Regions from separate parts of the Arthrobacter sp. Sr33 genome, predicted to be linked through region 2. Evidence: riboswitches for the same ligand, from Rfam matches in the RefSeq annotation. Region 2 holds a riboswitch; each other region holds the start of a gene.
What was found. Region 2 has a riboswitch for S-adenosylmethionine ahead of ACX80T_RS02780 (MetQ/NlpA family ABC transporter substrate-binding protein). Riboswitches for the same ligand answer to the same signal wherever they lie in the genome.
Positions count from the first base shown of each region.

Region 1: linked by a shared signal. The riboswitch ahead of ACX80T_RS11900 (aminotransferase class V-fold PLP-dependent enzyme) and the one ahead of ACX80T_RS02780 (MetQ/NlpA family ABC transporter substrate-binding protein) in region 2 are both predicted to bind S-adenosylmethionine.
Region 3: linked by a shared signal. The riboswitch ahead of metX (homoserine O-acetyltransferase MetX) and the one ahead of ACX80T_RS02780 (MetQ/NlpA family ABC transporter substrate-binding protein) in region 2 are both predicted to bind S-adenosylmethionine.
Region 4: linked by a shared signal. The riboswitch ahead of ACX80T_RS15325 (OsmC family protein) and the one ahead of ACX80T_RS02780 (MetQ/NlpA family ABC transporter substrate-binding protein) in region 2 are both predicted to bind S-adenosylmethionine.

Region 1 is NZ_JBTNDD010000008.1:97,809-102,674, reverse strand. It holds gene ACX80T_RS11905 (class I SAM-dependent methyltransferase) at 1-495, opposite strand, end outside; gene ACX80T_RS11900 (aminotransferase class V-fold PLP-dependent enzyme) at 578-1,942, opposite strand; SAM riboswitch class IV at 1,979-2,092, opposite strand; gene hisN (histidinol-phosphatase) at 2,146-2,955, opposite strand; gene ACX80T_RS11890 (cold-shock protein) at 3,244-3,447, opposite strand; gene rsgA (ribosome small subunit-dependent GTPase A) at 3,550-4,683, opposite strand; gene aroA (3-phosphoshikimate 1-carboxyvinyltransferase) at 4,685-4,866, opposite strand, start outside.
Region 2 is NZ_JBTNDD010000001.1:554,023-558,888, forward strand. It holds gene ACX80T_RS02770 (putative bifunctional diguanylate cyclase/phosphodiesterase) at 355-1,677, shown strand; gene ACX80T_RS02775 (YybH family protein) at 1,671-2,096, opposite strand; SAM riboswitch class IV at 2,215-2,331, shown strand; gene ACX80T_RS02780 (MetQ/NlpA family ABC transporter substrate-binding protein) at 2,543-3,424, shown strand; gene ACX80T_RS02785 (methionine ABC transporter ATP-binding protein) at 3,494-4,522, shown strand; gene ACX80T_RS02790 (methionine ABC transporter permease) at 4,522-4,866, shown strand, end outside.
Region 3 is NZ_JBTNDD010000005.1:173,642-178,507, reverse strand. It holds gene ACX80T_RS09020 (class II fructose-bisphosphate aldolase) at 1-331, shown strand, start outside; gene ACX80T_RS09015 (DeoR/GlpR family DNA-binding transcription regulator) at 328-1,128, shown strand; gene ACX80T_RS09010 (CPBP family intramembrane glutamic endopeptidase) at 1,159-1,968, shown strand; gene ACX80T_RS09005 (VOC family protein) at 2,010-2,651, opposite strand; gene ACX80T_RS09000 (hypothetical protein) at 2,656-3,084, opposite strand; SAM riboswitch class IV at 3,202-3,337, shown strand; gene metX (homoserine O-acetyltransferase MetX) at 3,356-4,489, shown strand; gene ACX80T_RS08990 (SGNH/GDSL hydrolase family protein) at 4,504-4,866, opposite strand, start outside.
Region 4 is NZ_JBTNDD010000014.1:6,973-11,838, forward strand. It holds gene ACX80T_RS15315 (hypothetical protein) at 170-598, opposite strand; gene ACX80T_RS15320 (IS110 family RNA-guided transposase) at 961-2,163, opposite strand; SAM riboswitch class I at 2,676-2,774, shown strand; gene ACX80T_RS15325 (OsmC family protein) at 2,879-3,286, shown strand; gene ACX80T_RS15330 (sodium:solute symporter family protein) at 3,259-4,866, shown strand, end outside.

The DNA.
Region 1 (4,866 bases), on a different contig from region 2:
GACATCTCCGGCATGCATGATCCGGCTAAGCCGGTGCACCCACGGCAGAGAAACATCCAACTGATTCCAGATCAGTCCCAGGCGGCCGCCCGGTGTGAGGATCCGTGCAGCCTCCGTGGTGGCTGCCACCGGATCAACCCAGTGCCAGGCTTGCGCCATGGTTACCAGATTGACCGAGGAAGCTGGCAGGCCGGTGGCCTCGGCGGTCCCGACGACAGCGACCACAGCGGGGAGCTTGGTGCTAAGGACCCCCAGCATGTCCGCCGAGGGGTCGACGGCGGTCACCTTCAGCCCACACCTCACGAGTTCTGCGGTGAAGATTCCGGTGCCCGCGCCGACGTCGGCTGCGGCGGACGCGCCGGTGGGAATCAGCCAGTCAACAATGTCGGTGGGATACCCGGGCCGGACCCGGTCGTACTGCGCACCGCCGTCCAGGTAGCCGCCGGCGAGGTGGACTCGCCGGGTGTCGTGCAGACGTGGGCCGCCGCGGGGCATCTGTGCGCTCCTGTTGTCGATGGGTGGGATCCAAGCCTATCCCGCACCGGTCAATCGCCTCCTGGCCCACCAGCTGCTGAGGCTAGTCCCTCGAGCACGGCGCAGCGCCCGCCGTCCCCGGCGTGTGGGGAGCCCACACCGGAAAGGTTCGTGTCTCGGCGGCCGGTACCCAGCGTTCCTCGTCCACTACATAATCTGCGGTGAGACCATCGGCCAGGAGGGACCGGAGGCCGCTCAGCAGCCGCTCGACGTCCGCGGGCTGGGATCCCAGACCCACGCTGGCCCGCAACGAACCCGACGGCAGCCCGAGCCGTTTGAGTAGGGGATGAGCGCAGAACTTGCCATCGCGGAGGCCCACCCCGTGTTCGGCAGACAAATACGCGGCGACAAGTCCGGCGTCGTAACCGGACACCGAAAAGTTCACCACCCCGATGGGGTCGGCACTGTCCGGGAAAAGCTGGTGCACTGTGACCCCCGGTAGCGTTTCGAGTCCGGAAGTCAACGCAGACCGGAGGGCCTGTTCATGGGTCAGCCAGGCATCCTCGTCCAGCGACGCGAGCACCTCGGCAGCATGCGCGAGGGCGGCGGCGCCCACCACGTTGGGCGAGCCACCCTCATGGCGGGCCGGTCCGGTGGCCCAGGAGACTGAATCGACTTTGACCCTCCGCACGGCTCCACCGCCGGGCAGGTACGGGGTGCCGGCGTCCAGCCAGTCCGGGCGGCCCACGAGCACGCCAGCACCGAACGGCGCGTATAACTTGTGACCCGAGAATGCCACATAGTCGATACCATCGCGGCTGATGTCGATCCGACGATGGGGTGCGAGCTGGGCGGCATCCACCACGATTCGCGCCCCGTGGGCGTGCGCCAATTCAGCCAACTCGCTGATCGGTAGAAGCTCGCCGGTGACATTGGATGCCCCGGTGACCGCCAGCAGACTGACCCCACCCGTGGATAGCTCGGCGCGGACCCGCTCAAGGGTGTCGGCGAGCGTCACGCCGGCCGTGAGGCTGCGGTGGGGGAGCTGCTGCCAGGGCAACAGGTTGGCATGATGTTCGACATCCAGGTACAACACCTCCCCCGTGGAGGGCACACAGCCGGCCAGCAGGTTCAGCGAGTCGGTGGTGTTGCGGGTAAAGATCACTAAGTCGTCGCTGCGTCCACCCACAAAACGCCGGACTGTTGTCCTGGCATTCTCGTACAGTGAGGTGGAAACCTGGGAGGTGTAGCCGGCGCCGCGGTGGACGCTGGCGTAGAAGGGGACAACCGTATTGACGAAGTCGAGGACCTCGACCAGCGCCGGAGCGGACGCGGCGTAGTCGAGATTGACGTAGCGTACCTCGCCGCCCCCAAGCAGCGGCACCAACAGGTCATCTCCCACCACCTTCGCCAACTGATTCACGGTTGAGGTGGAATGGTGGAACGGCTCGATGGTTGCAATAGTCATGCTGGATCTCCAACGGTGGTGGACCCCGCAGCAGGGTGTCCGCGCTTGCCAGCCCAGTCAGGGACGGCCTGGTCGTCACCCGGGGCACCCCGCCGCGAAGAGGAGGGTTGCCGGCCAGCAAACCGGGGTTTAGCGCTGACACTCGTGACCAATAGAAAAAGCCTAGGGCACGGCAGGCGCCCCAGGCTTTTTATTACGGCTTCTTAAAGCAAGTCATCAACATCAGGGTTGAGGATCTGCAGCACGTCATTGTGGAGGGTGCTGTTGGTGGCCAAAGCATTCCCGCCAAACGGTCCGTCGGTGCCTTCCAGCGAGGTGAAGCGCCCGCCGGCCTCGGTGATGATCGGCACCAGGGCCGCCATGTCATACAGGTTCAACTCAGGTTCGCAGGCGATGTCGACTGCGCCCTCCGCAACCAGACAGTAGGACCAGAAGTCGCCGTAGGCCCTGCTGCGCCACACCGAGTCGGTCAGGGTCAGGAATTCCGGCAGGTTCCCGCGTTCCTTCCAGCCCGAGAGGCTGGAATAAGACATCGAGGCATCCTCGAGCCGGGACACGTTGGATACCTTGAGCCGGCTTGCCGCCGCGAGGGACTTGCCCATGTAGGCGCCGGTCCCGGTGGCCGCCCACCAGCGTTTGCCCAGAGCCGGAGCGCTGACCAACCCGACCACCGGTTGCCCCTCGTCAATCAGCGCAATCAGGGTGGCCCAGACCGGGACGCCCCGCACAAAACTTTTGGTGCCGTCGATGGGATCGATGATCCAGCGACGCGAGCCGGCACCACTGCTTCCGAACTCTTCGCCGAGCACCGCGTCGCGGGGGCGGGCGCGGGAGAGTTGGCCACGAATCGACTCCTCGGCAGCCTTATCGGCATCGGTTACCGGGGTCAGGTCTGGCTTGGTCTCCACCACCAGGTCCTGGGCCTTGAATCGCGACATGGTCTGGTCGTCTACAGAATCGGCCATGACGTGGGCAAGGCGCAGATCATCGTTATAGCTTTGGCGGTGGTTCATACCTTCAACCTATCGCCTAACCCCGCGATAGTGCGGGATGTGCCCGGCCCCGTGGCACCAGCCCCGCACCAACGGGCCACCAGGTCCAGGTTTTCCGGAGTTTGCTCGCTTGTCCACTCGCTTGCCCACTGTATGGCCCGGTTCGGTGGAGAGTCCCGTAGCTGCCCATCGATTGCCCGGACACGGTGGGCAGGAGGCACCTTAAACGCCACAGGACACCGGCGGCGGTGAGCCGCTTCGGTGTCCTGTGGGGAGCCGTCCAGTGGGACGGGCTACGTATCTGGGTTATTAGATAACGGTGATGTTCTCGGCCTGCGGTCCCTTGGGGCCCTGCGTGGTCTCGAAGTTGACCTTCTGGTTCTCTTCGAGGGCGCGGAATCCGCTGGAGTTGATTGCTGAGAAGTGGGCGAATACATCCGCGCCGCCGTCATCAGGAGCAATGAATCCAAAGCCCTTTTCAGCGTTGAACCATTTGACTGTACCTGTTGCCATTTTTTTCATATTCCTTGTGTGTGAGAATCCCCCCGTGCTTCGGGGTTCTCGTTGAGGCGAAAATTAGTGCTTAACACCACAACTGCTTTAAGCCTATCAGGTCTACTGTTCGCCGAGCTCTTTAGCTTCTTGCGTATTTCCCTTGGGCTCGGGGACGCTGGAGCCGAGCAGCCGCCGTAGGGAGGCCAGCCGGACTGGGCCCGAAACGCCTGCCCGCCCCTCGCTCACCCACGGGTCCAGGCCGCACTTCACCGCTAGCCGGTCATGGCGGCATCCTCTGGCGCATTCAGCTGTACCTGGTTCAAGGTCGGGGAAGGCCTGAAGAATTCGATCCGGGTCAACATGGGCCAGACCGAACGAGCGGATACCCGGGGTGTCGATAATCCAGGTCCCCGGCAGGGAATCTCCGGCTTTCAAGGCAACCGCCGACGACGACGTGTGCCTTCCCCTGCCTGTCACCGCGTTCACTCCGCCGGTTGCCCGGTTGGATCCGGTGAGCGCGTTGACCATAGTGGATTTACCCACGCCCGAGTGTCCCAGCAGCACGCTGACTTTCCCATCGAGATGGGACCGCAACTGGTTGACGGCGTCACCGAGGAGCCGGGCGGACAGGCCGTCGTCCGAGGTGCTCTCCACTCCTTCATCGTCGGTGGCTGTTCGGCTGATGATGACCGGAAGATCGAGGTGCCGGTAGTTGTCGAGCAACTCGGTGGGGTCTTTCAGGTCTGCCTTGGTGACGCAGAGGATGGGCTGGATGCCGGCGTCGTAGGCTGCCACCAGAGCGCGGTCGATGAAACCGGTGCGAGGTTCAGGGTTCGCCGCGGCCACCACGATCACCAGCTGGTCCGCATTGGCGACGACGGCGCGCTCCACCGGATCGGTGTCGTCGGCGCTCCGGCGCAGCAAAGTCCGGCGCTCCTGAACACGGACCAGCCGTGCCAGTGCGTCCGGGCCGCCGGAAAGGTCGCCCACCAGGGCGACCAGGTCACCGGCAACCACCGGAGTTCGACGGAGTTCGCGGGCCCGGGCCGCGATGACTACCCGCTCGCCGTCGCCGTCCTCATCGACGACGGCGGTGTACCGTCCGCGGTCCACTGTGACGATCCGCCCGGTGACGGCATCGTCATAGGCTGGCCGGTCCTTGGTGCGGGGCCGGGTGCCCTTCTTATTGGGCCGCACCCTGATATCGGATTCGTCCCAGGACCGAGCCCCGCCGCGGTTTCCTCCGGTTGCCACGTCAGAGACCGGACCCGGCGTCAGCTGGGTTTCCGGTAGCAGCGAGGTCAGCCCAGAGCTGGGGGAACTGGGGCATGGTTTTGGCGGTGGTGCCGATATTCTCGACCTCCACCCCCGGGACGGCCAGGCCGATGATGGCCCCGGCTGTCGCCATCCGATGATCCTCGTAGGTCCTGAACACGC
Region 2 (4,866 bases):
CATTCCCGTTGACCACTTCCGTCCTGCAGGCTCACAAGCGACTACCCTGTATCCGCAACGCGGCTTGGTAGATAGCGAAGCCCTTCTAGGCAATACTCTGTGGCCTGAGATATCCCGGTCGCTGAACCTTAGACTCCGGTCGAATGACCAGGAAAGCGAATCGCCCCCATGCTCGATCCAGTACCAAGCACCAATAGCCATTCATCAATCGACGAAACCCCCACCGGCCTGACCGATGAAGAGTTGGCGTCTGATCACAGCAGTTCTTACACACGGGCGCTCGCCGAAGTGCGAAGCTGTGTCCTTGAACAGGCCAGAAATCCTGCACAGGCAAAGGTTAGCTTCGATTATTTGATGACCCATGATTCGCTCACCGGATTGCTCAATCGGGGTGGATTTCTGGCGGAGCTTCAGCTCTGCCTTGCAAAGCGGGCCGGCAGGAAACAGCGCCGAGGACTATTGATCGTGGACCTGGATTTCTTCCGGACGGTCAATGTCGGTCTGGGGATCGCTGCTGGGGATGAGACTCTGAGTATCGTCGCGCAGCGGATCCGTGCCGCGGTGCATCCATCTGCAGTCGTCGCTCGGTTGTCGGGTGTCGAATTTGCGGTACTGGCTGACTTCGCCGACGCCGGGGAGGCGCAGTCGGTGGCCGCCGAGCTATTGGAGGCCCTGAGCGCGCCGATGGCGGTTGGCGGGACCAGCATTGAAATCACGGTCAGTATTGGCGTTTCGATGGCCAGCGAAACTGACAACCCTGACCGGCTGGTGGGTCGGGCTGCCGCGGCACTGCACCAGGCCAAGAAGCGGGGCCGTAACCGCTGCGAGGTGGAGTGCAGCATGCACAGCGATCCCGACGACGGCCAGCTGAATCGCCGCGGTGAACTGCGCCGTGCCATCGAGGACGGAGAGTTATGCCTCTTCTTCCAGCCCCAGATTGACCTCGTCAGCGGCCAGATGAACGGATTCGAGGCACTGGTGCGCTGGGATCACCCCGATAAGGGCCTGCTGGCACCTTCAGCTTTCATCGACTTCGCCGAAGAATCCGGGCTTATCCTGCCGCTCGGAGCCTGGGTGATCAACGCTGCCGTCGCGCAACAGGCCACATGGCACCGCTCTGCGGCGGGACGGCCCCCAGTACGAATGTCAGTCAATATCTCAGCCATCCAGCTCAGCGATCCCCGCCTCGAAGAAATGGTCACTGAAGCGCTTGAACGCCATGGTGTTGCTCCGGGGCTCCTGACCCTGGAAATCACCGAAACGGCGCTCACCGCGGATCCAGTTGCCGCGCTGCGGACCCTCGAAATTCTCAAGGCCCTGGGCGTCAGGTTGGCAATCGACGATTTTGGTACTGGCCATTCCAGCCTCACCTATCTCAAGCGCTTTCCGATCGACGAACTGAAAATCGACCGCTCCTTCATTGCCGGGCTCACTACCGACAGCAAGGACCACGCGATTGTTGCGTCCTGCATCCAGCTCGCCCACGCCACGAACCTGATCGCCGTCGCCGAAGGCGTTGAAATGCCAGCCCAGCTACACGCGCTGACCGAGCTGGACTGCGACCTCGCGCAGGGCTACTTCTACACCCGCCCCATGTCGGCGGAGGACCTCGAACCGTGGTTCATTCCGCGGCCCGATAATATGCGCCTGGGAGAACCCCAACTGGTTGGTCAGTAGCGTTGCAGGTTGACCTTGAAAGTCTCGCCGTTGACCGGAGCTGACGTGTGCTCGTGCACAATTTTCCAGTCACCATCGCGGCGCCCCAGAACCCAGGTCAGGCGGTTCTGCATGGAGTCCTGTTCGACGTCGTCGGGCCCAATGTCGCGGTAGGTGATGATGGCGTGCACGGTTGCCAGGTCCTCGGTAACCAGAGTCTGAACGTCATCGAAGTCCACCCTGACGCGCTCATCCCCCACCGAAGCGAACCACCCGGCCACTGATTCCCGCCACGGGTCTGCACCCTGGTGGCTCCACACGTCCCATAAGTCGAAAACCCGGACGTCGTCGTCGTACAGGGCCAGCAGGGCATCAACATCCTTCCCGAATACGGCTGCAGCATACTGTTCGAGAACCTGAGTGATCGACTCTTCATCCATGAAGGCGATCCTCGCATGCCCGACCGATGAACGGAACGGGTACGCGCAAGTCATTTATGACGACCGGTAACGGCCAGGTTTTGACCCAACAAATTTTCTGCCTTAGCGTGATCTCCAGAATCAAGAGTGTCAACCAACGGCCCTGGCCGGTTGACCAGCAACCCTCTCCCGTAGCGGGGTGCTCCAGGTGAAGATTCGGCCGCCGGAACAAGTCCCCGGACGGCAAGTACGGCGTATCCAGAATTGACCCCGCCGAGGGGTCGTCGTGGATACCGCCCGCCATCTTGAAGCGAGCCAGCATGTAACCCCGAGGAAACTCCCCGAATGTCGCTGCAGTTATCGCAGCACTTCACTCCTGCCTATCTGCCTGTCCAGTGGTAACGCCTGGCCCGTGTTATCGGCCGACCGGACCCCACTGACGTACCCCGTTCAAAGGAAAAACCCCCATGAAATCCCGCACCCTTCTCACTATCGCCGTTGCCCCATTCCTCGCCCTCACTGTGGCATGTGGTGGTTCGGGCGAGTCCGGTTCCGGAAATGAAAGCATCAAGCTCGGCGTCGTCGGCGCCAGCGACCCGGAATGGGGCCTGCTCACCGAGGCCGCTGCCGAGGAAGGCATCGAGCTGGAGGTCATCGACTTCGCCGAATACACCCAGCCCAACCCCGCGCTAAGCGAAAGTGAACTGGACCTCAACCAGTTCCAGCACCTGGTGTACCTGGCCCGCTACAACGTATCCAGCGGAGAGGAGCTGGCCCCGATCGGCTCCACGGCCATCTACCCGCTGGGCCTGTACTCAACCCAGTACGGGTCGGTGGAGGAGATCCCCGAAGGATCGACGGTTGCTGTCCCCAACGACGAGAGCAACCTCGCCCGCGGGCTGCTGGTCCTTCAGTCCGCCGGTCTGGTGGTGCTCGACGACGGCGGCAGCGCCTTCTCGACGATCGACGACATTGATGAGGACGCGTCCAAGGTCACCGTCACCACGCTCGAAGCGTCGCTGACCCCCACCTCGCTGCCCGACGTCGCCGCCGCCATCATCAATAACGACTTTGTCCAGGACGCTGGCCTGAACTTCGAGGACGCCATTGCCCAGGACGATCCGACCGATCCTGCCGCCGTCGCGTACGTGAACGTGTTCGCCGCCCGCGCCGGCGAAGAGGGCAACGAGACGTACCAGAAGCTGATCAGCATCTACCAGGAAAACCAGGAGGTGCAGGACGCCGTCCAGGAGACCTCCGGCGGGACCGCCGAGTTCCTTCAGGTCACCCCCGATGAGCTGCAGACCACCCTCGACACCGTCGAGGAAGACACCCGCGCCCAAGGCTAACCAGCCCTCCCTGCCCTGCGGCCAGCTGGCGGTCCCGGCTGGCCGCAGGGCCGTTTATCAAGGAAAACCATGCCACTCATTTCCCTGCAGGGAGTTACCAAAAGCTTCCCTCCGGGCCGCCGCGGCGACGCTCCCGTGCACGCGATTGACAACGTCAGCCTCGACATCGAGGCTGGAGAGATCTACGGGATCATCGGCTACTCGGGGGCCGGGAAAAGCACCCTGGTCCGCCTGATCAACGCTCTCGAAAAGGCCAGCAGCGGCACCATCATTGTCGACGGCCAGCAGGTCACCAACGTCCCGGACCGGCAACTGCGCAAACTACGTCTCGACATCGGGATGATCTTCCAGCAGTTCAACCTGTTCAACGCCAAAACAGTCTGGAACAACGTCGCCTACCCCCTGCGCGTCGCTGGGAAAAGCCGCGACGAAATCCAGGCGCGCGTCACCGAACTCCTCGACTTTGTGGGACTGGCCGATAAGGCCTCCAACTACCCCGAACAGCTGTCCGGCGGCCAGAAACAGCGCGTCGGCATCGCCAGGGCACTCGCCACCTCGCCAAAAATCCTGCTCGCCGATGAGGCGACGTCTGCGTTGGACCCCGAGACCACCCATGAGGTGCTGCGCCTGCTACGGCGGGTCAATGAGGAGTTGGGCATCACCATAGTGGTGATCACCCACGAAATGGACGTCATCCAGACCCTCGCCACGAAGGTGGCGGTGATGGACAGCGGCCGGATCGTGGAGCAGGGTGATGTGTTCGACGTCTTCTCCAATCCGCGCGAGGCCTCATCCCAACGGTTCGTTTCCACCGTGGTCCGGGGGATCCCCTCACCCGACGAACTCGCGGTTCTCCAGGAGCGGCACACCGGCCGGATCGTCACCTTCTCCTTCCGGGACGGCGACTCCTCGCAAGCCTCGGTGTTCCTCGAGTTGGCGGCCGCCGGCGTCGAGTTCGAACTGATCTACGGCGGCATCAACGACATTCGGGGCCGCGCATTCGGCCATCTCACCCTCGCACTCACCGGGCCCGACGGCGCGGTCGACGCTGCGCTGACCGGGCTGTCCGGTCGCATCACTGTGAAGGAGCTCAGCTGATGGATTCCCTCATTGACCTCACCCCGGAGCTGTGGGTCGCCACTTACGAGACCCTCTACATTGTCGGGTTCAGCCTGTTCTTTGGCGGCCTCGGCGGACTGCTGCTCGGCATCGGGCTTTACACCACCCGAGCCGGCAGTATCCTCGGCAACAGCGCCGTGTTCAGCACCCTGAATATCATCGTGAACATCTTCAGGCCCATCCCGTTCATCATCTTCCTCGCCGCGGCACAACCACTGGCCAGGGCGGTCACCGGAACCGGAATTGGCAACAGCGCCATCATCTTCACCCTGTCGCTGGCCGCCGCATTCGGGATCAGCCGCATTGTTGAACAGAACCTCCTG
Region 3 (4,866 bases), on a different contig from region 2:
ACTGGACCTGGTCCTGATCGCGGCCCTGAACTCAGTGCTCGATGTGCCGCTGGTCCTGCACGGGTCGTCTGGGGTTTCTGACGACGTTATCGCTGCAGCGATCCGGGCCGGGATGACCAAAATCAATGTCTCCACGCACCTGAACAGTCTCTCCACCCGGGCCGTTCGCCTGTACCTGGACCACAATCCGACAATCGTCGACCCGCGGAAGTATATCGGGGCCGGGCGTGCTGCCATCGAATCGGAAACCGCACGCCTGCTCACCCTCTTCGCTACTGCCGGCCCGGTCGCTGCGGCAGCCACCATCAACGGGAACGGGCCAGCGGGATGAAACGCGCGGAACGGCTCAGCGCCATCCTTGACCTACTCTCCGAAGCCACCCAGGTGGAAGTCGACGAAATAGTCAGCAAGCTCAAAGTCTCACCGGCCACCGCCCGGCGGGACCTGGACAGCCTCGCGGAGCAGCGGTTGCTGACCCGCACACACGGTGGGGCCACCATCGAAACCGTCGCCTACGATCTGCCCGGGCGCTACAACAAGGACGTCCACGCCGAGGAGAAGCGTGCGATCGCGCAGGCCGCAAGCGACCTCATCCCCAAGGGAGCGGTGATCGGGCTCTGCGGCGGGACCACCAGCACGGCAATCGCCTCGGCGCTCAGCAAACGCAGCGACCTGATGGAACCGTCAAACAAGCCAACGCTCACCGTCGTCACCAACGCCATCAACATTGCAGCCCAGCTCGCTGTCCGGCCCAACTTCAAAATCATGGTCACCGGTGGCATCGTCAACCCCCGCTCCTATGAACTGGTGGGTTCGTATGCTGACGCGGTGCTGCAGCGGGTGGCCCTCGACCTGGCGTTTGTCGGAGTCAACGGGCTGGACCCGGTCGTCGGGCCCACCATCAGCGACGAGGGTGAAGCCGCGGTCAACGCAATGGTCGCCAAACGCGCCGCCAAGGCCTACGTTGTCGCGGACTCGTCGAAGATCGGCACCCGATGCTTCGCGACCATGACCGGCTACACCTTCAGCAATCTGATCACCGACTCAGGAATCACCGCCGCTCAGCGGCGGTCGTTCGAAGAGCATGGGACCACCGTTATCGTCGCCCCGAAGCTGGGTGCCGACTAGCCCCAAGGATCGCCCACTAGGATGGCTGGCATGTCCACCGAGATACCCAAGGCGTCCACGACGTCGACGCCGGACGATGTCAACCGGTCGGCCCCCGTCCAACGTCGGCGGATCACCGCCGAGATAGCGATTGTGCTCGGACTTTCCCTCGGGCAATCGGCTGTCTACGCGGTGGTCAACCTGCTCGACAAGCTCAGCCAGGCGCCGCTCGCTGCGCAGACCACCCGGCTGAATCCGGTCCTGAATGACCGCCAGTACTTCGACCTCACCTACCAGCTGCTCGGCATCTTCTTCGCGCTGGTTCCGGTGTTCCTGGTGCTATTCCTCCTGACGGAACCGGGAAAGTCGGCGTTCCGCACCCTGGGATTCACTTTCAGCCGGCCACGGGTCGATTTCGGCCTGGGGTTCGGCCTGGCGATGGTCATCGGGGTCGGCACGCTCGGCGTCTACGCGGCGGGGCGTGCGCTGGGGATCACGACGGCAATCGAGCCCGCTGCGCTCGACGCCTACTGGTGGACCGTGCCCGTCCTGATTCTCTCGGCGCTGCGTCACGCAGTGGTCGAAGAGGTCATTGTGGTGGGATACCTGTTTCACCGGCTGAAGCAGCTGGGCTGGTCAATGCCGGTCATTATCATCACCAGTGCCCTGCTCCGGGGCAGCTACCACCTGTATCAGGGCTTCGGGCCGTTTATCGGCAATGTCCTGATGGGTCTGATCTTTGGATATGCCTACACCCGGAGCAAACGGGTGATGCCCCTGGTCATCGCCCACGCCCTGCTCGATATCGCCGGGTTTGTAGGCTTCGCCCTCTTTGGATCGGCGATTGGTATCGGCGACTAGTCGCGTGGCGACTTGTCGGCCGGTCACACGAAAGGGTGCAGTTAGATTTCCACCAGGCCGTTGGCAGTCTGGAAAGTCACGGACATGATGCCGGGAGTGCCATTGGGTGCCACCCACTGCACAACAACCTCATCGAGCGGCTCGGTCGCCGGCGTGCCCAGCCATTCAGCAATCCGGTCGGGGGACCCTGCAATGGTCAGCGAATCGAGGCGCACTGTAGCGGGTCGGGCCTGTGAGGGGTGCAGGGCCTCAGTACCGTCGTCCCACCGCAACATATAGGGGACCTGGGGATCAGCGATCAGCCCCTTGATGCCAATCTGCTGCCAGGTGAGCTCCTGACCGTCAGGAAATTTGCGGTTGCCCGGGACGGCGCTACGACCGAGGCGTTCCTCGAAGGGGGCCAGATCATCCACAGCAACACACCAACCCATCCAGCCGCCGCCAGCCTCGGACCGGGCGCGAACCGCCTGGCCGAAGGGAGCTTTGTCGGAAGCCGGGTGGTTCAGCACCTCAACAACTTCGAGATATTGACCGTTCAACATCGGGAAAATCATGTTCCTGGTGCCGAAGCGGGGATGCACACCACCCTTCACCGGGTCGACGCCGAGGGCATCGGCGATCCTCCCCGCAGTTGCTACGAGGCCGTCGGGTTCACAAGCATATGAGACATGGTCCAAGCGCATGGCCCTAGTTTGGCACTTTGTGATCTGTGTCTCGACTTAGGGGACCCTTACCGACGAAAAAGCGTCTCACGCCACCCCGGGCAGCCATCAGAACGATGATCAGCGCCGTGACCTGGAAGAAGCCACCCAGGTACACCGCATCGCCGAAGAGGAACGCCACCAGCTGGAGCACCAGGAGTTTGCTTCCGGGAAGCACCAGCAGCAGGGCCCCACCATTGATCACCCGGGGGAGAACCCGCTCAGCCGTACGGACGCGGGTCAACAGGGCCTTCTTCACCCGCATCACCAGTTCGAGCACCAGCTTCAGCAGCGCAGCGGTCAGCAACGCCAGGGTGAACGTCTCGGAAATCACCGCGGGAAACAGTTGAATGAACAGACCCAGGACGACGAGGTAGACAAATACATCGACGAGATCGATTGGGCGGATCCGCATGGCGCAAGCTTATCGGGCTGCTGGGGGTAGATCAGGGTCTTTCTTGCCACGGACGTTCAGATACACGGACGTTCACATATTTGCGTCGAAGCTGCGTTTTCGGGTTATCTAGGAACAGGTCACGAGTGCCAGCACGGAGCGGAACACCCCGCTCCACCAAGCCCCGGCTTGCTGGACGGCAACCCTCCTTCGCGGTGGGGTGCCCCGGGTGACGACCAGGCGGCGGACAGGGTGTCCGGCGCAAGCGCGGATTCCGAGGTGGGCGATACCAGTGACAACTATTCACACCGCACAACAGGACCGGGCCCAGGTGACACCTGACGGCGTCGTCCGCTCACTCGGTCTGGGCCCCTTCACCTGTGAAACCGGGGGGCACCTGCCCGAGGTTACGCTCGCCTATGAAACCTGGGGCACCCTCAACGACGATGGGTCCAATGCCGTCCTGATTCAGCATGCACTGACCGGCAGCTCCCATGTTGCCCGCGGCGATTCGACCGAAGACGGTTGGTGGGACCAGCTGGTGGGCCCCGGCAAAACCATCGACACCACCAGGTATTTTGTCGTATCCATCAATATGCTCGGCGGCTGCTATGGCTCCACCGGACCTGCGTCAGCGGACCCCGACGGCGTCCCCTGGGGCTCCCGATTCCCCTACCTCACGGTCAGGGATTCGGTCCGGGCCGAGGCCCTCCTGGCTGATGCGCTCGGAATCGATCGGTGGCACTCGGTGATCGGGGGGTCGCTCGGCGGCGCGAGGGCTCTGGAGTGGGCTCTGGTGTACCCGGAGCGGGTCGAACGGTGCGCAGTCATCGCCTGCACTGCCGCAAGCTCGGCAGAGCAGATTGCCTTCGCCCAGGCGCAGCTGCAGGCTATCCGGTTGGACCCGGGATTCGCCGCGGGGGACTACTACCCGGGCACAGGCCCGGTCGCCGGGCTCGGGCTGGCCCGGCGCATCGCCCACATCACCTACCGGTCCGAGCCGGAGCTGGAGCACCGCTTCGGTCGGGCGGCACAGGGTGCTGAGACACCCTTCGGCTCGTCGGACCCGGCAGCCCGGGGCAGATTTCAGGTGGAAAGCTACCTTGACCATCAAGCCAGCAAGCTGGTGGAACGGTTCGACGCCAACAGCTATCTGGTGCTGACCGAAGCACTCATGGGGCATGATGCCGGCCGGGACCGCGGTCCCCTGCACCTGGCGTTGCGGGATGCCACCGCCGAGTTCTTCATCGCAGCGGTTGACTCGGACCGGTTGTATTTCCCCAGCCAGTCCCACACCCTGGCACAGGCCTTGCCGGGGGAGGTGCCCGTCCACACGATCGTCTCACCGATCGGCCACGACGCCTTCCTGACCGAGATCCACCAGCTCGATCAACGCCTGCGGGAAGCCTTCTACACCGATCACTAGTGAATGACCGGGGCTTAGCCGCCAACGCCGGGGGGCATCCCGGGGCCAAAGATCGGAGCGGCATCGGGCCTTTTCGCCAGCACCCCGTCGCCCGAGGACTGGCGGCGGAGCCGGCGCAGCACCCAGGGGACGAAATACACCTTCGCCCACACCAGGTCCTCCGTCCGCGCGGCGCGCCAGCTCTGATGGGGCAGCGGCTGCGGTTCGAGCGGCGTCAGGGAATGGGGTACCGCGAGGGTTTCCAGCACCATCATGGCAATGGTGTGATGACCCAGCGGGGAAAAGTGCAACCGGTCTCCATCCCACATCTGCGGGTTCACCAGCTGCCGGAGCGCCCACATGTCTGCGATCAGGGCGTCATGCCGGGCGGCGATGAT
Region 4 (4,866 bases), on a different contig from region 2:
CGACGTAGGAGCGCCGGACAGGATTGGTATGCGCGTAGCCGGCGGAGCCGGTTGACGCTGTGGAGCAGGTACGTATGATCCGAAGGAATCTCAATGATGTTGTCAACGAATTATTTGGGTTGCTTCTCCGGTGTCCTGGCCCGCTCGGGGCCAGGACACCGGAGGGCCTCTAGCCCGTCCAGCCCAGGTATGGCCTGCGGTCTGCGTCCGGCAGTTCGCCTGCCGTTGCGGGCAGGACCTTAGGGCCGTCGGACTGTCCCATCAGCCAGTGGAAGAACACTTCGGACGTGAGCGCTTCGAAGCACGCGGCCTGACTGCGGAACCAGTGCTCGTGCGTGTCGCCCTCAACGTAGGTTCCGTAACCGAAAAGTTCCTCGGAATCGTCGCGGGCGCGGGCCACGGCGAAGACGATCAGCGGCCAGGCTCCGGCATCCCATCCCTCAGATCCCCAGTTCGGCAGGGCTGACCAGCCGGAATCTTCGAGGGTTTCCATCCAGTCATACCCATCCCCCATCCGATCATCGGCGGGAAGTCCGGGGACGGTGACGGTTTCGTCGGTATCGGTGGTGTTCGTACGGGTCATTATTCCAACGCTCATGCGGTCGCTCCTCTAGTTCACAGGGCGGGAAACGTTCAGTGACCAGCACCCGTTCCCTCTTCCCCACCATGTTTTTTGCCTGCTGGCGGAGCTTGCGGAGCTGTGTCCGACGGAGGCGGTGCCAACCTGTTAGGGCAAGCGGTCGGGAGTTGGTGAGGAAATAAGCGACGTAGGAGCGCCGAGGCGAGTCACGCCCGCGCCGCCGGCCACAGGCCGGTTGAACAGCCGGAGCGGGCACGTAGAATCCAACGGACAGCAGCAAAAAAATGAAAGACAATGCTTCTACTGCCCGAGCGACAGCGAGGACCTTCCTGATCCGGGAAACGCCCCAAACGTTTCTGTCATGGCCGCGACGGCGTTTCCTAGGCGGGCGACGGACTGGGGTTTCCTGGCGGCTCGTAGGCGGTTCCATCGCGGAGCATAGCCCACAGGACGTTGAGCCGGCGTCTGGCCAGGGAAAGCACGGACTGAACGTGAGTCTTGCCTTCTGCACGTTTGCGGTCGTAGTAAGTCCTGGACGCGGTCGAACTTCGCAGACTCGACATAGCCGCCATGTAACAGGCCCGAAGAAGACGCCGGTCATATCGCCTCGGTCTGTGGTGGTTGCCCCGTATCCGACCGGAATCTTTCGGCGCCGGCGCGAGACCCGCGACTCCGGCAAGCCGGTCGACGCTTTCGAAAACGGACAGATCACCGCCTATAGCGCCAAGGAATTCCGCTCCGAGCAGGGGTCCGAAGCCTGGCATGCTGAGCATGATCTCTGCCTGGTGGTGTTCGCGGAAGCGCTCGGCTATCAGCGTGTCCAAGGCGTCGATCTGGTTCTGAATATCCAGGACTTCCTGCGCGAGCTCGGCGACCATCGGCGCACCGATCCGCTGGGCGGCAACGGTGGTGTACTGGGATTTCGCGGCCGTTACGGCCCTTTCTGACACATCGGCGCTGCTGCGGGCGCCCTGGCTACTAAGCCAGGCGTGAAGGCGTTTCTGTCCGAGCCGACGCAGCGCATCGGGGGTCTGGTATCTCGTGAGCAGCAACAGCCCGGCCTTGGATCTGCTGTAGTCAAAGGCCTGTTCGAGGGCGGGAAAGTATTCCAACAACTGTGCACGCAAGCGGTTGATCGCGCGAGTGCGGTCGCAGGCCTTGTCCGTGCGGCGGGCGGTAAGGATCCGCAGATCCACGCTGATGTCATCCCCGGTACGAACCGGTTGCAGATCCCGACGCATCCGGGCCTGGTCAGCGATCACCGCGGCATCCTTCGCATCGGTCTTGCCGTCCCCACGGTAAGTCCTAGAAGCGTGATGTACCGTGCGTCCTGGAATGTAGAGCACGTGCTGGTCATGGGCTACAAGCAGTGCGATCAGCAGTGCAGCCCCACCGTGGTTCAGATCCACGGCCCAAACCACCTCTCCCCCACTATCAAGCGCCGCGACGCTTCCCATCAAATCCAGCAGATCTGTCTCGTCATTGGCCACCCTCTGAGAGAACAAACGGGCTCCCTCAGCGTCAATGACCACGCAGTGGTGATGGGTTTTGCCGGCGTCTATCCCGGCCCACAGTTGCGACAAAGCGCTCTCCCTTCATCGTTCGAATATGAAGCCCAGCAGATAACCTCGCCGTCGTGTCCTTATCCAGCGATCATCTTCTTGTCGCGTCTCTCAATCAGCGGTCGGGCCATCGTCGAAGCAACAGGCGGCCAATCCTTCGAAGCCGTGACAACCGTCCGGCACAGCAGCAAAAGCCATACCCATCACCCCTGGGTAGCCAAGACACTACAACTGCCCTGCAAACTACCTGCTCAACAACATAAGGACAGCAGCAAAAAAGAGAGTGGTTTCCGGCGACGACCGGTCGGGAGCGCCGGCTGTCAGCCCGAACGGTAGTGAGGCCCGTTTAGTGGGCTTGTGTCCTAGGCTCGCTCTGCGGGGATATCTGGCGCGTAAGTTAGCGTGCGTGCAGGTAGTGGCGTAGATACGCCGCCTGGGAGCGTTTCGACTTCATGGCTGCACTCCTTTGTCACACGCCGTAATTCCAACTGTGGAAGTTGCGTGAATCAAACCGGACCGGCTTTAGTTGTGTACGACCATCCCGAGCGGCCGAGAGATCTGGATCGATGACGCCGCAGCAACCCATTGGAGCCTCAGGCTTCGATAAGGTGCTACCGCCAGACCGATGGAGAGTGAAATGACTGTACCTACCGCGTCCGCTAATAAGGCAAGCGCTGAACGGGACCCTGGCCAGTGGCTCAAAAGTGTCCGGGCCACGGGCAGGTGGGAAGGCTCAATGACCACCCTCGTTGAAACTCGAGGGTTTACCTTCCGGACCGATGAGCCTGTTGCTGTGGGCGGGAACGACAAATCCCCAACTCCCATGCAGTATGTGGTTGGAGCGGTCAACGGCTGCGTCACCGTAGTTATCGAAACCGTGGCACGGGAACTGGGCATCGTCGTTGAAGCCATCGATACCTCTTCCCAAGCTCAGCAGGACGTTCGGGGATTCCGGGGGACGGCGGACGTCTCCCCTCATTTTAAGAATTTCGCGTTGACGGTGAATCTGCGCACGCCGGTTCCAGAATCAGAGTTGGATACCTTCAAGCGGCAGGTCGAAAAGCGGTGTCCGGCCATCAACTTGGTGCGAGACGCAGGTGTTGACTTTAACCTCGTATGGCTGATTTCCGGGGCGGAGGCATGACCAGCGCGGGACTTTGGACGCTCGGCCTTGCCGTCGGGTACACGCTACTTCTGGCTTTGACGAGCCGGGCCGCTCGTAACCGGGCAGATCATGGGGAGGGCTTCTTCGTCGGTAGCCGGACCTTCAGCCCGTGGACCGTGGCGTTTTGTATTACGGGCCTGTTTTCAGGATCCTCCTATATCGCCATCATGGAGCTGAGCTACCGAACAGGGATATCAGCTATCTGGTATGGAGTGGCGGAAACGGTGCAGGTTCTCCTTATCGCCCTGATTCTCGTCAAGCCGTTGCGCAAACGCTTGGTGGTAACGGTGACTGGAATGATCGGGGAGCGGTTCGGTCGTAAAGCCCAGGCGATTGCAGGGTCAATCACGGCGTTGACCTTCCCCATGTGGTCAGTGGCGACGGCCATCGCTTTTGCCTCCGCGCTGCACGCTCTCACCGGTCTTTCAATCCACGCCGCCATCATCGTGACGGCGTTGTTGCTCCTTGTGTTCCTCTCCGCAGGCGGAATGCGAGCTGTTGCCTTCACCCAGACCGCCAACTGTGTGGTTTTCATCGGCATGCTCGCCGTTGGAATCCTCGCATTCTTTATCAATCCGGGCATCGATGGCATCCGCCAGCTTGCCGTGGATCAGCCGGAGATGCTGGATATGTCCTCGGCGGGAGTGACATTGATTGCCGCCTGGTTCGGTACTTTCATTGTCAATGTTCTTCTGGCGCAGGCCGCCTTCCAGATGACCATGTCCTGCCGCACACCCGAAGACGGCCGCAAGGGCATGCTCTACGCTGCGGGTCTCGGCATCCCGTTCATCGTCATTGGGGCTTTGCTGGGTACCGCTGCTGCGATTGTCGTTCCGTCACAGGACCTGGGATTGGTGGCGGTATCGCTCTATATCGCTGAGGTGGTTCCCGCGCCGCTGGCTGGTGTCTTCTTCCTGGGAGTGTGGGCCTGCGCCCTGAGCTGGGCGGGCCCATGCCAGTTTTCGGGTGCAACCAGCCTCGGACGTGACGTTGGTCGGGCGCTGCGTCCCAACGCCAGCGAGGATGACCTGGTGCGGTACACCCGGTGGTCGCTTGTCCTGTTGACCGTCCTGATGATTGTGTTCGCTTTCTTGCGCACTGAACAGGCCGCCTGGTGGAACGTCCTCGCTTGGACATTGCGTAATGGTGCCACCCTTGCGCCGGTGCTGGCCGTATTGTTCTGGCCATTGGCTACCCGCCGCGCTAGCTACGCGGCAATGCTCGCCGGATTCGGCACAGGGCTGGGTTGGTATCACTTCGGTGGTTGGTCGCCGTCGCAGTTCCTCTTCGGTATCCATCCGGTATGGATCGGGATGACGATCAATGTCGTAGTCATGATCAGTGTTTCGCTCGCCTCAACGCATTGGCGACTCACCACGGATGCTGGAAGAAGGCAATGGGGTCTGGTGGCCGGCGTCTCGGCCTCCATCCTTTATCTCATCACAATATTCTTCTGGGGATCGCTGCATCCCTTGGGGTTGTCCGGGCTGATGTTCTTCACGGCAACCGCTGGTGCGGCCACCGCGACCTTCCTACTCACCGAAGGCACAAAGCCACAC